4 regions of the Streptomyces sp. NPDC037301 genome follow, and region 2 is predicted to be linked to each of the others. Evidence: riboswitches for the same ligand, from Rfam matches in the RefSeq annotation. Region 2 holds a riboswitch; each other region holds the start of a gene.

The links. Region 2 has a riboswitch for cyclic di-AMP ahead of ACZ7IB_RS23440 (M23 family metallopeptidase). Riboswitches for the same ligand answer to the same signal wherever they lie in the genome.
Region 1: it holds a riboswitch for cyclic di-AMP, as region 2 does, so the genes downstream of both, ACZ7IB_RS23640 (C40 family peptidase) here and ACZ7IB_RS23440 (M23 family metallopeptidase) in region 2, are expected to answer to the same signal.
Region 3: it holds a riboswitch for cyclic di-AMP, as region 2 does, so the genes downstream of both, ACZ7IB_RS31900 (M23 family metallopeptidase) here and ACZ7IB_RS23440 (M23 family metallopeptidase) in region 2, are expected to answer to the same signal.
Region 4: it holds a riboswitch for cyclic di-AMP, as region 2 does, so the genes downstream of both, ACZ7IB_RS28530 (transglycosylase family protein) here and ACZ7IB_RS23440 (M23 family metallopeptidase) in region 2, are expected to answer to the same signal.

The regions. Positions count from the first base shown of each region.
Region 1 covers NZ_JBVJWD010000015.1:31,836-34,027, reverse strand. The annotation lists gene ACZ7IB_RS23645 (LysE family translocator) at 1-323, shown strand, start outside; gene ACZ7IB_RS23640 (C40 family peptidase) at 407-880, opposite strand; cyclic di-AMP (ydaO/yuaA leader) riboswitch at 884-1,056, opposite strand; gene ACZ7IB_RS23635 (hypothetical protein) at 1,492-1,800, opposite strand; gene ACZ7IB_RS23630 (ATP-dependent Clp protease proteolytic subunit) at 1,808-2,192, opposite strand, start outside.
Region 2 covers NZ_JBVJWD010000014.1:193,625-195,816, reverse strand. The annotation lists gene ACZ7IB_RS23445 (aldo/keto reductase) at 1-142, opposite strand, end outside; gene ACZ7IB_RS23440 (M23 family metallopeptidase) at 283-1,452, opposite strand; cyclic di-AMP (ydaO/yuaA leader) riboswitch at 1,464-1,616, opposite strand; gene ACZ7IB_RS23435 (PP2C family protein-serine/threonine phosphatase) at 1,971-2,192, opposite strand, start outside.
Region 3 covers NZ_JBVJWD010000026.1:14,815-17,006, reverse strand. The annotation lists gene ACZ7IB_RS31900 (M23 family metallopeptidase) at 1-787, opposite strand, end outside; cyclic di-AMP (ydaO/yuaA leader) riboswitch at 801-967, opposite strand; gene ACZ7IB_RS31895 (M16 family metallopeptidase) at 1,318-2,192, opposite strand, start outside.
Region 4 covers NZ_JBVJWD010000020.1:105,297-107,488, forward strand. The annotation lists gene eno (phosphopyruvate hydratase) at 1-47, opposite strand, end outside; gene ACZ7IB_RS28530 (transglycosylase family protein) at 412-1,164, opposite strand; cyclic di-AMP (ydaO/yuaA leader) riboswitch at 1,168-1,339, opposite strand; gene ACZ7IB_RS28535 (transglycosylase family protein) at 1,639-2,192, opposite strand, start outside.

The DNA.
Region 1 (2,192 bases), on a different contig from region 2:
GCGAACCAGCAGGGCAGGGAACGGTACGCGCACTGCGCCAGGGCTTCCTCACCAACGCCCTGAATCCCAAGGCGCCGGTGCTCTTCCTGAGTCTGCTGCCGCAGTTCGTTCCCGACGGGCAGCCGCCGCTCCCGAGGACCTTGTTGCTCGCAATGATCGTGGTGCTGCTTGCGCTGATCTGGTTTCCCGCCGTGGCCCTCCTGGTGGACCGGCTGGGCCGGTGGCTGCGCCGGCCGCGTACCGCCCGCGCCATCGAGGGCGGCAGCGGCGCGGCGCTCACCGGTCTGGGGCTGGTGCTGGTGTCCGGCTCCCTGCTGCACTGAGGAACGAGCGGGTCAGCGGCGGAGACCCGGGCCTGTCCGGTGGATCACGGCCGGGGGCGCGGGCCTGATGCGCCGGACAGGCATCAGCGGACCCGCCCGTAATAGACGCTCTTCGTCCAGATCTTCTCCAGCCGGACCACCGCGCCGGTCCTCGGCGAGTGCCAGATCCTGCCCTTACCGGCGTAGATCCCCACGTGGTAGATGCTGCGGCCGTAATGGAAGAAGACCAGATCGCCGCGTTGCCTGTGCGAGGCCGAGATATGGCGGGTCTTGTTGTACTGCTGCTGGGCCGTGCGGGGGAGCTTCTTGCCCGCCTTTTTGAACGAATAGACCGTCAGACCCGAGCAGTCGAAGCGGTTGGGGCCGGTGGCCCCCCACCCGTACGGCGATCCCTTCTTCGACGCGGCGATGTTGAGTGCCTTCATCGAGAGTGCCGCTGCCTGGGCTTGGGGCGTGGCGCCCGGGGCAAGCATGGTGCCGCCGACGGCGGCCAGTGTCAGAACCGAGGCCGTGCCGGCCCGGGCGAGCAGAGACGGGACATGAACCTGCGCAGCCATGCGCAACCCTTCGTCAGCCGCCTGTGAAGGATGACCTGTCGGGTTCGGGCTGGCGAAGTTGCCCGGCCGCGCTCGGCGGCTTCACCCCGAGGGTCGACCGGTGTTCCGGTCGACCCGTTGTGCTCGGGTCCTCCACTCCTGCCGATCCACTTCTGTCGACCAGGCATCCGGACGGCGGCAGGACTCGGCGTCCGCCCGGACCGCCCCGTCGCGGTGGCGGGGGCTTGTCGTCCCAGGGATCTTGACGCACCGACTGCCGGATTTCCGAGTGAAAGCGACGATATGTGAGTCTCCTCACGAATGGCCCGTTTGGGTGGGGCTGGTGATTTCGAAGACCGTGCAGGTCACTCGGACCGGTCTCGCACCAGGGATGGAGGGAGGGATTCCGATCACTGTTCTCGCAGAAAACGCAAGTTGAGATATCGCCCGTGAGGGGGAATCCCTACGCCGAACGAGCTAGGAATTTTGATGTGCCTGCCGGGCGTGTCGCGCAGGGGAGTTGAGCGAAGTCCGTCGGAGTCGGGGACGGAGTGAGTTGAGCAAACCCCGTCGGAGGTGAGGGCAGGGGGAGTTGGCCGGAGCCGGCCGGGGTGGGAGACGAAGTGGGCTGCTCAACTCGTCTGAGCGGGGGGTACGGTGACGCGTCCGGCCCGCCGTTCCCCGTCCAGTACGCGCAGCGCCCGCGCCAAGGTGGCGGCGTGGATCTGCGCCTCGCCGCGCTCATGCATCAATGCGAGGGCATCCCGCAGCGCGCCCGCCCGTGAGGCCAGTGCCTGTGCGGCGCGCAGTGCGCCGTAGGTGTCGCTGCCGCGTGCCGGGTTGATCCGGCCCAGTTGGTCCAGGACTTCGAGGTAGCAGTCGATGAACTCCCCCTCCGCGCGCGTCAGTGCGGGGAGCGGCGGCAACTCCGGTGGCTGCATCGGGCGTTCACCTCGCGCTGTGCGGCGGGAGTGACGACTTCCGGGTCTCCATGATGTGGTCCACCAGACCGTACGCCTTGGCGCCCGCCGCGTCGAGGATGAGGTCGCGCTCGATGTCGGTGGCGATCTGCTCTGCGCTGCGGCCCGTGTGACGGGCCAACAGTGTGGTGATCATCTCGCGGACCCGTTCCAATTCCTGTGCCTCGATCTCCAGATCGGAAGGCTGGCCCTGAACCGGCTCGGTGAGCCCGGGCTGCTGCACGACGACCCTGGCGCCGGGCAGTGCGTGCCGCCGGCCGGGAGCGCCTGCGGCGAGCAGTGCGGACGCGCAGGAACCGGCCTGGCCGAGGCAGTAGGTCTCCACCTCGCAGGTGAGGTACTGCATCGTGTCG
Region 2 (2,192 bases):
CGAAGTTGCCGCCCGCCGCGGCGTAGGCGTCCAGCACGGCGAACGACTGCGCCTCGTCGGCGGTCCAGCCGAAGACGTTGCCACCCAGGGCGAGCGGGAAGACCTGGAGGTCGGAAGGGCCCAGCTTACGAAGAGAAGTCATATCTCGATCAACGGACTCCGGCGGGTCCGCTATTCCGGCAGACCGGCAGCCCTGACGTCGGGGGGTGAGCGTCAGGACTGCCGGGGTTCAACGGCCTGCGAACCGGCTCGGATCACGAAGGCCGGGAGGCGGCCGGCGGATCAGGGGTTGAGGCCCTTGTCGCGCAGCCAGGCCATCGGGTCGATGCCCGTACCGTCGGGGGTGTGGACCTCCAGGTGGAGGTGCGCGCCCGTGACATTGCCGGTCGCGCCGACCCGGCCGATGGTCTCACCGGTGGTGACCTTCTGGCCGACGCTGACGCCGATCGAGGACTGGTGGCAGAACCACAGCTCCGTACCGTCGTCGAGCTCCAGCACCGTGCGGTAGCCGTACGAACCGGAATAGCCTGCCGACTTGATGGTGCCGCCGTGTACGGCCTTGATCGGGGTGCCGGCCTGCGCCGCGAAGTCGAGGCCGGTGTGGTGGCCGGAGGACCACATCGGGCCGGCCTGGCCGAAGGTCGAGGTGATCGTGTACGAGGAGGTCGGGATGGCGTAGCTGGCGGCGAGCTTGGCGAGCCGCAGGGCCTCGGCCTTCGCCTTGGCTTCCTCCTCCGCCTTCTTCTTCTCGGCGGCGGCCTTGGCCTCGGCCGCGTCCTGCTGCTTCTTGGCCTCGGCGGCGGCCTTCTCCGCGGCCGCCTTCTCCTGCGCCGCCTTGGCCTCGGCGTCGGCGGCGTCCCGCTGCTGCTCGGCCTGCTGGAGGATGCGGGCGCGGAGTGCCTCGCCCGCGTCCATCGTGCCCTGCTCGGCCTCGGCGGCGGTGAGGCCGGCGGTGGTGAGCGGGGCGGCAGCGGCGGCGGCCTCGGCCTTGTCGGCCTCGGACTCACCGGAGAACAGGGAGCCCACGCCGGGAAGGGACTTGGCGTCGGGGAGGTTGTCCGAGATGGAGTCGGGAAGGGAGATGGAGACCGGCGGCTTGCTCTGCGCGGTGGCCATGCCGCTCGCGCCGACTGCCGCGATGACACCGACCCCGAGCACCGTGGAGCTACGGGCAAGTCCGTTGCGCTGCTTGGCGATGCGGTGCTTGCCGCGTACGGGGCGGACGGACTCCTCGGTGGGGTTCCACTCGTCCCAGCTTCTGTCGGGCTCAGCGTTGCCGTCGGCGCGGAAATCGCTGCCGAACTCACCGGCGAAGTCGCCGCCGAACGCCGTTCCCGTCCCGGCGGTTCCGTAGTCGGAGCCGAAATCGGTTCCGAAGTCGGCGCCGAAGTCGGAACTGAACTCGGGGTTGAACCGAGAGGGGGCCTCGGGGGCAGGCTTGTTGGACGCCACGGGGGCGCACTCCTTTCCTTCCTTCTCGCCTACCGGGTTAGCTGACGGGTTCGGAGCAGGAAGGTCTCCTACGGGCCCCTCTGCCTCTCACGAGACACAGGTGTCCGATTCACCCCATGTAGGTGGTTCCCCGGTTCCCTTGCGGAATTCGGCGCTCGCGCACGGTGCCGCCACTGACGACGGCTGGGACGACCGCGCTGCGTTATCGAACGTTAATAGACACACGGGTCCGATTCCAAGCTGTTCCCACTGATCGTTCAGGTCTTTGGCCTGGACTTTACGGGACACAACCGGGTGGAATCGGACGAGTTGATCGCCCCTCAGTCATTACCCGGTTTCTGACGTTGCGTCAAATGTTATGCGGAGCGACGCCTATCGGTTACGTACGGTGGCATCCCGTACCCAAGGCCGCGCACCCAAACCGCGCGAAACACCCGGCCCGCACGAGGCACCCGGCCGGCACGAAGCATCCGGCCCGCACGAAGCATCCGATCCACGCGGAGCCCCCGCCCCACCCGTCACATCGTTTCCAGGCCCACGATCTTCACGGTCCTGCGCCGGTCCGGCTGCCCTTCCGCGGGACGTACGGCCGCGAGCAGCGCCATGTCGTCGGTCGTCTCGCCGCCTGTGTGCAGCCGCACGTCATCGGTCAGCGCGGACAGCAGCTCCTCGGGCCCCGGAAAGATCCGCCCGCGCAGCCGGGCCGCCGGGTCGTAGAAGACCCCATCGGCGTTCCGCGC
Region 3 (2,192 bases), on a different contig from region 2:
TGACGCCGTGGGCGCGCAGGTACGCGACGGGGTCCATGTCGGAGCCGTACGACGGCGTGGTCCGGGCCTCGAAGTGAAGGTGCGGGCCGGTGGAGTTGCCGGTCGAGCCGGAGAGGCCGATCTGCTGGCCCGCGCCGACGCTCTGGCCGACGGAGACGCCGATCGAGGAGAGGTGGCCGTACTGCGTGTACGTGCCGTCCGTCATCCGGAGCACGATGTTGTTGCCGTACGCGCCCCCCCAGCCGGCCTCGACGACCGTGCCGGCACCGACGGCGACGACGGAGCTGCCGGACGCGGCGTGGAAGTCGATGCCCGAGTGGCTGCCGGAGGACCAGAGCGAGCCGCTGGACTTGTAGCCGGTGGTGACGTACGAACCGGCGACCGGGAGCTGGAAGTACCCCAGGCGGGTGCGCTCGGCGGACCGGGCGGCGCGGGCCTTCTCGGCGCGCGCCTCGGCCGCGCGCTTCGCGTCGGCCTTGGCCTTCGCCTCGGCCTTCTTCTTGGCCTCGGCCTTCCGCTGGGCCTCCGCCTTCGCCTTCGCCGCGACATCGGCCTGGTGCTTCTGCGCGTCGGCCTGGGCGTCGATCTGGTCGGCGAGGGCGCCCTCGATGGCGATGACCTGGTTCAGACCGGTCTCGTTGACGGAGGAGTCCGCGGCGAGGGCCGGAGAGGCCATGCCGCCTATGACGCCGGTGGTGGCCAGAGCGGCGACGCCGGCGATCTTCGCGCTGCTGCGCGTCAGTCGACTCGGGGCACGATGCTTCCCGGTGGCACGGGTGAACGCCATGAAGTGGCTGATCCTTTCCTTCCTTCTCGCCTACCGGGTTAGCTGACGGGTTCGGAGCAGGAAGGTCTCCTACGGACGCCCTGACCTCATCCGGGCTCAGGCATCCGATTCACCCCAGGGACTGCATGGGTCCCCGGCTCCCCAGGCTCGCGCCTGACGGGGACTCGGCGATGACTGCCCGGTACGTCACGGATGCGGCATACGAGTGACGGACAGCCCGGCCGACGCTAAGCGGGGTCACTTGCATTCACCAAACGGACAGCCCGTTTTGTAGCGCATCCCACAGGGCAGACAGGCAACCTTTCGACTAAAAAGAACAAAAAGGAAGACTCCGGCGAGATTTCACTCACAGGAGTCTTCCTTCTGTCCCGATATGCGGACTATGACGGATCGGTGGACCGACCGTTGCCTTCGGTGCTCGGTCGAACGTGAAAGTCGACCGGTGGACTGTCACACGCAAGGGGCCGGCCGGGCGGGGGTCGCCCGCCTCGGCCCGGCCGGCCGGCCGGTGTCCACGACGGGTATGCCCGTCAGCCGGCGACCACCGACACCTCTCCGATACCCAGGGCCCGGACCGGCTCCTCGATCTGTGACGCGTCACCGACGAGGATCGTGACCAGCCGGTCACCCGGGAAGGCGTTGACCACCGCAGCGGTCGCCTCGACCGTGCCGGTCTCCGCGAGCCGGGCGTACAACTGTGCCTGGTAGTCGTCCGGGAGGTGCTGCTCGACCTGGTCGGCGAGAGTGCCCGCGACCGAGGCCGCCGTCTCGAACTTCAGCGGTGCGACACCCACGAGGTTCTGCACGGCCGTCTCACGCTCTTCATCGGTCAGCCCCTCGGCCGCCAGGGTCCGCAGGACCGTCCACAGGTCCTTCAGCGCCGGTCCCGTGGACTCCGTGTCCACCGATCCGCTGATGGCGAGCATCGCGGCACCGGTCGCCCCCGAGGCGGAATCCGGGGCCGACGACCGCAGCACCTGGGCGAAGGCCCGTACGCCGTAGGTGTAGCCCTTCTCCTCGCGCAGCACACGGTCCAGCCGAGAGGTGAGCGTGCCGCCCAGGCAGTACGTGCCCAGCACCTGGGCCGGCCACACGCTGTCGTGCCGGTCGGCGCCGATCCGGCCGATCAGCAGCTGCGTCTGCACCGCGCCCGGACGGTCGACGACCACCACTCGGCCGGTGTCGTCGGCGGTGATCGGCGGGGCGGGACGAGGCTCCGCGGTGTCTCCCGACCAGTCACCGAGAGTGTCGGCGAGCAGGGCGTCCAGGTCGATGCCGGTGAGGTCACCGACGACCACGGCGGTCGCGGTGGACGGCCGGACGTGGGCGTCGAAGAAGGCACGCACAGCCGCCGAGTCGATCCGCTCCACCGTCTCCTCGCTGCCCTGGCGCGGGCGCGACATCC
Region 4 (2,192 bases), on a different contig from region 2:
CGGGAGTCGAGGATTTCCCGGGCTACGACGACGTCGATGGACGGCACGAGGCATCTCCTTCTGGGATATGACACTGGTTGTGCAGGGTCACTTTGGCCTTGCGACAAGAGCCTAACCGGCCCGGCCCGCTCAGTCGGACGACCGCCCGTCCCCTGGGACGAAAAAGGACCCAAGAGCGAGCATTGCCGGGCAAACGGTCAGAATTTTACTGATCAGCAACTACAACAGTTGAACGATCACCCATAGCCAACACCCCCTGTGCGGCACACGGGGCTCCCTCTGTACAGGGGTGACGCACCACACGTGGAGGCGGCGTATCGGACAGAGGTGCCGCGTCACGCAGAAACCCCGGCCCGGCGCGTACGGGGGATTGCGCGCCGGGCCGGGGTGCTCGGGGGGAGTGAGCCTGAACTACTTCGTCAGGTGGAGCTGCTGACCCGGGTAGATCAGGTCGGCGTCCTTGACGATGTCCTTGTTCAGCTCGAACAGCTGCTGCCAGCCGCCCTTGACCTTGTGGTCGGCGGCGATCTTGCTCAGGGAGTCGCCGGAGGCGACCTTGTACTCGCCGTCGCCCTTCTTGACCTTCTCGCCGGTCGGGGTGGTGACGGTCTTCTCGGCCTGCGGGGCGGCGGAGCGGTCCGAACGGGAGGCGGCCGGGGCCTCGGTGCGCTCGGTCTTCTCCGGCTGGGCCTGCCGCTTCGGCGCGGCCGGGGTGCTCTTCTGCTCGGTGGCGTTGGAGCTGGAGGTGGAGTTCGAGGAGGAGCCGGTGTCGACGCCCGGGTCGACACCGTCGTTGGTCAGGTTGCCGGCACCGGCGCAGCCCCAGGCACCCGGCCCCTGCATGTCGAGGAGCTTCTCGGCGGTGGCGATCTGCTGAGCCTTGGTGGCCAGGTCGGCACGGGAGGCGTACTGCGTACCACCGGCGGCGGCCCAGCTGGACTGCGAGAACTGCAGACCGCCGTAGTAGCCGTTACCGGTATTGATGGACCAGTTGCCACCGGACTCGCACTGGGCGACGGCGTCCCAGGTGGCGACAGAGGCGGCGGAGGCGCCGGTCGCGCCCATCAGCGGTACGGCGACAGCGGTACCGGCGACACCGGCGAGCGTGGCGATACGGACGGCCTTGGACGGGCGGCGGTGCTTGCCCTTGCTGGAAAGCAGCATGGAACTTCTCCTCACCGACGCCTACGAGGTGAGCTGTCGGGTTCGGGCCAAGTGAGTTGCCCGGTCGCACGTCCTAGCACGCGACTTCACCCCAAGCCGGTCCTGATGCGTCTTTCGACGATCGGGCCCGGCGCTTACCTGGGTCCCCCGCTCCTGCCTACGGCGCTTTACGCGTCTGTTCCCTTCGACCGACGGCAGGATTCGGCGTGACGGTCGACGGGGCCCGCGGTGCGAGCGGTTCCGACCGTAAACATACGCAACCCTCACATTCAAAGACGGACACATCGGACAATCTTCCCCTACTTGCATCTGAGGAACCGTCGTTTTCGCAGGTGGGGGCGGTGCAGAAGGGTTACCCGGACGCGACACGCCAGTTGACGCAAAGAGACCCATGTCTCACTTACACATAAGCGGACATAGGTCTCTGAACTACCCCAGTTTTTGAGGCCTTTTTAACCGATTTTCAGACCGACCTCACTCGGCCTTCACATCGAGATCGAGGCTCTGGCCAGGGAGGATGAGGTCCGGGTCGGAGCCGACGGCATCCTTGTTGGCCTCGTAGAGTGCGGGCCAGCCACCGGAAACCTTCTGTGCGTCAGCAATCGCCCAGAGGTTGTCGCCGGGGTGCACGGTGTACGTACCGTCGGCGACCGAAGCGCCCGCGTCGCGCGCGTCGGCGTCACCGCGGGAGGCGTGGCGGCCCGACTCGCGGTCAACGCCGTACGCATCCCGGCTCCCTTCGGGGGCCGGCGCGCCGCGGTGCTTGCCACCGACACCGTCGGACGAATCGGATGAACCGGATGAGCCGGACGAATCGGGCACCCCGGAGGACGGAGTGGCCGGCGCGGTGGCCGGAGGCTTCGCGGACGTCCTGGCCTTGTCGGCCGACTTGTCGGCGGCGCTCGAGCCCTTCGAGCCGCCCGTACCGTCCGAGGCCCTGCCCGACGGCGCGGCGTCATCGGACGGGGCCGCCGACGCACCGTCAGCCGGCTCCGCGCTCTGTGTCGGCTCGGAGGAGGGTGCGGACC